One region of the Halomonas sp. 18071143 genome, then DNA from elsewhere that is predicted to be linked to it. Evidence: predicted binding sites of a transcription regulator. Region 1 holds the regulator's gene; the other holds the start of a gene.
What was found. The regulator sigma-54, encoded in region 1, starts transcription at its own class of promoters, with help from an activator protein. The targets are predictions, from matches to a motif close to TGGCACNNNNNTTGCTNT.

Region 1 (2,201 bases):
AGTGACGCTCAACGCGTTCCAGCTTTTCGTTTACGTAGTCACGCAAGGCGTCAGTCAGTTCAACGTGATGACCAGTGATGTTTACTTGCATTGACGTGCTCCTTATCCATCGGACTGTACTTCGATTGTAACCCTTTTTGGGCCATTGCAAAGCCCTCGCCGCGAGTTTGTTGGGCAAGAGCGTTTAACTAGCGCAAACGGCGTCGCTCGCTCGACGAAGGTATACCCATCGACTCTCGGTACTTGGCGACGGTGCGGCGTGCCACGGTAATGCCACCCTCTTCCAGCAGGGTGACCAGGCGACTGTCGGAGAGTGGCTTGCCTGGCGGCTCGTCCTGAATCAGTTTCTTGATGCGTGCTCGAATGGCCGTGCTGGAGTGGCTGTCGCCGCCCTCCTGGCCGCTGACCTGGCTGGAGAAGAAGTACTTGAGCTCGAAGACCCCGCGCGGGGTATGAATGTATTTCTGGGTGGTGACCCGGGAGATGGTCGATTCATGCATCTCTACCGCTTCGGCGATATCGGCCAGAATCAGCGGTTTCATGGCCTCTTCACCCTGCTCGAGGAAGCCTATCTGGCGGGCAATGATCTCGCGCCCCACGCGCAGCAGCGTGTCGTTGCGGCTCGACAGGCTCTTGATCAGCCAGCGAGCCTCCTGGAGGTGCTCTTTCAAAAACTGGTTGTCCTGGCTCTTGTCGGCGCGCTTGATCAGGCTGGCGTAGTCGGGCTGGATACGTAGCCGAGGCAGCGCTTCCGGGTTGAGTTCCAGATGCCAGCCCTCGTGATCGTGACGTACCACCAGGTCCGGCGTCACATAGCTGTCGTCGGTGACGCCGTAGGCGCTTCCGGGGCGAGGGTCAAGGCTGCGGATTAAACGAATGACATCGTCCAGCTGCTCGTCATCGAGGCTCAGGCGTCGTTTCAGCAGGCGCATGTCGTCCTTGCCCAGCGCTTCGAGAAACTGGCGTACCAGACGCTTGGCGGGCATCAACAGCGGAGTGTCTTCGGGTAGCGCGGCCAGCTGCAGCATCAGGCACTCGCGCAGGTCACGGGCGAACACGCCAGTAGGCTCGAACTGCTGCAGGCGCAGCAAGGTGTTTTCGACCTCGCGTTGGCTCAGGCCATCGTGGCCCTGCGCCTTGAGCCCCTCGCGGATGTCGTTGAGCGGCTGGGTCAGATAGCCGTTGGCATCCAGCGCATCGATGAGGCTCTCGGCAATGGCTTGCTCACGCGCAGAGAAGTCGGTCATGGCCAGTTGCCAGAGCAAGTGCCCGTGAAGGCTCTGCCCGGCCGCCTGGCGCTCGAAGTCCGGGCCTTCGCTACTGCCGCCCGCGCTGCCCATGTCCTGGTAGGTGTCGGACCAGTCGCTGTCCACGGAGAGCTCGTTGGGAATGCTGTCTGCCCACTCGGCTTCCTGAGGCTCGCTGACCGCCTGTTCGCCAAACTCATCCTCCTGTTCGAGCATGGGGTTGGCATCCAGCGCCTGCTGAATTTCTTGACGAAGGTCCAGCGTCGATAGCTGAAGCAGCGCAATGGCCTGCTGCAGCTGAGGTGTCATGGTCAGCTGTGTGCCGATGCGCAGTTGAAGAGAAGCTTTCATGACCATCTGAGAACCACTCGTTAATCAGAAAGCTCCACCCTAGAGCGACTCTCCGTTTGGTGCAAGTGCAATAAGCATGCCACTAAATAAAATGTCTTCGTGGGCCATTATTTAAAGGCGGAAGTCGGCGCCCAGGTAGACGTCGCGCACCTTCTGGTTATTGAGAATTTCCTGGGGGTTTCCACTGGCTATGATGTGTCCGTCGCCAACAATATAGGCAATATCGCAGATATCCAGGGTTTCACGCACGTTGTGGTCGGTAATCAGCACGCCAATATGGCGCTTCTTGAGCGCGCGTATGATCGACTTGATATCGCCCACGGAAATGGGGTCGACGCCAGCAAAAGGTTCGTCCAGTAGAATGAAGGCGGGCTCGGTGGCCAGCGAGCGGGCAATTTCCACCCGTCGCCGCTCGCCGCCCGACAGGCTCATGCCCAGGTTGTCGCGAATATGGGTGATGTGGAAGTCTTCCAGCAGGGATTCGAGCTTCGCTTCTCGGCTATTGCGGTCCAGCTCCCGGCGCGTTTCCAGAATGGCCATGATGTTGTCGGCCACCGACAGCTTGCGAAAGATCGATGCTTCCTGGGGCAGGTAGCCGATACC
Region 2 (2,201 bases), 230 kb from region 1:
ATCCAGGCTCATCGCCATTTTCAAGCGCACCAACGGACGCCGTGACTGCATGCGCAACACGAACCCGGGGTTGAGCGCCCGTGCATCCTGCTCAAGCAGGCCCACGTGAACCTCGATACCGGCAGCTCTCAAATGCTCTATCCCCCGCCCACTCACTTGCGGATTGGGGTCCCCCATGGCCACTACCACGCGCCCTACACCGGCATTGGCCAGCGCCACGGCACAGGGGCCGGTACGCCCGGTATGGGAACAGGGCTCCAGCGTCACATAGGCCGTGGCCCCACGGGCCTGTTCCCCTGCAGCTGCCAACGCATGCACTTCGGCATGAGGCTCACCGGCGCGTAAGTGGTAGCCTTCGCCCACGACCTGCCCTTCGGCCGAACGATCGTAGCGGACGATGACGCACCCCACGCGGGGATTGGGGTCCGTGGTATACAGGCCGTGGCGGGCCAGTTTCAGGGCGCGGGCCATGAAACGGTGGTCTGCAACAGAGAACAGGCTCATCCTTCAGCCTCTTTCGACGCGGGCCCACTGGCAGCGTCATCGCCAGGCGCTTGAGCAGGTTCCTGAGACAGCCGGTCGATTTCAGCCCGAAACTCGTCCAGATCCTGAAACTTGCGATACACCGACGCAAAGCGAATATACGCCACCTGATCCAGGCTGCGTAGCGCCTGCATGACGGCCTCGCCCACGTCACGGGCATTCACCTCGCGGTCACCGCGGGCACGCAGGGATTGGCGGATACGCTCCACGGCGGCTTCGATGGCTTCCGCGCTGACCGGGCGCTTTTCCAACGCCCGCAGCATGCCAGCCCTTAACTTGGCCTCGCTGAAAGTCTCCCGCGAGCCATCCGACTTCACCACCCTGGGCATGATCAGCTCCGCCGTTTCGTAGGTCGTGAAGCGCTCATGGCAGCTTGCACACTGGCGACGGCGACGCACCTGGTCACCGTCGGCCACCAGGCGTGAATCCGTTACTCGCGTATCGTTTGCACCACAAAAAGGACAATGCATGGCAGTCAACCTATTGTCGGCACGCACCCTCAAGTGCGCTCAGCGTGTCAGCCCCGTAGATACCAGCCGTGCCAACAGGCCGCCTGCTATCTCTTGTTTTGTAAGCTATTTTAAGAACTCTTCAAGGATCGTTGGGTAAACCATCCCACTACCGATTGTCGTGCCTGCAAAAGCAGGCGTACTCATGACTTGTACGTCATTTCGCACAGTATTCTCCTATATTGTAACGATTTGGCACACAAGCTGCAGCGTTTGTCGAAGGTTGATTGAAAGGAGGCACCCATGACGGCATTTGAGCTCAGGCTACAGCATTACTTGACCCACCTGTACGGCGAGCGCGCAGGAGAGGTACAGCGGCGCCTCGAACAGCATTTGGCCCACTTCCGACCGCTGCTTCCAGCGGCGCCTTTATCTGCTGAGCAGAGCGGCATTGCACCAACATGGAGCGAAAAGGATCAGTGGGTCATCAGCTATGGTGACTCCATCGTGGCAGACGGCACGCCCCCACTGGGCGTACTGAACCACTTTCTGCAGCGCCACCTGGGGGAGACGATCAGCGGGGTGCATGTCTTGCCCTTTTTCCCCTGGAGCAGCGACGACGGTTTTTCGGTCATCCATTACCGAGAGGTCAACCCTGAACTGGGGGACTGGTCGCATATTCGTGACCTGGCCAGCCACTATGACGTGATGGGCGATCTGGTGCTCAACCATGTTTCCCGTGAATCGCTGTGGTTCGTGGATTATCTGACCGGCAGCCTGCCGGGGCGGGATTACTTTATCGAGGTGGACCCAGATACCGATGTTTCCCAGGTCACGCGGCCACGCAGCAGTCCGCTGCTCGTGCCTGTTTCCACCCGCCGGGGCACCCGCCACCTGTGGGCCACGTTTTCGGAAGACCAGATCGACCTGAATTTCGAGAACCCGGATGTCCTGCTGGAATTCGTCGGCATCCTGCTGTTTTACCTGCAGCAGGGAGTGCGAATCATTCGCCTCGATGCCGTGGCATTCCTATGGAAGCGGCTGGGCACGGCCTGTATTCACCTGCCCGAAACCCATACTGTGGTACGCCTGCTACGCGCCATCGTCGATGAGATCGCTCCCGGCACCTTGATCATCACCGAAACCAACGTGCCCCATGCCGAAAACATCAGCTATTTCGGTCTCGAACGCTTGGCGGAAGGCCCGCCG

Region 2: a site for sigma-54 is predicted at 1,246-1,263, ahead of KVY02_RS05670 (sugar phosphorylase). Genes of this name have one in related genera too.

What each region holds. Positions count from the first base shown of each region.
Region 1 is NZ_CP078120.1:1,435,083-1,437,283, forward strand. Features, by position in the region: gene hpf (ribosome hibernation-promoting factor, HPF/YfiA family) at 1-91, opposite strand, end outside; gene KVY02_RS06620 (RNA polymerase factor sigma-54) at 189-1,604, opposite strand; gene lptB (LPS export ABC transporter ATP-binding protein) at 1,710-2,201, opposite strand, start outside.
Region 2 is NZ_CP078120.1:1,203,963-1,206,163, reverse strand. Features, by position in the region: gene ribD (bifunctional diaminohydroxyphosphoribosylaminopyrimidine deaminase/5-amino-6-(5-phosphoribosylamino)uracil reductase RibD) at 1-504, opposite strand, end outside; gene nrdR (transcriptional regulator NrdR) at 501-1,013, opposite strand; gene KVY02_RS05670 (sugar phosphorylase) at 1,296-2,201, shown strand, end outside.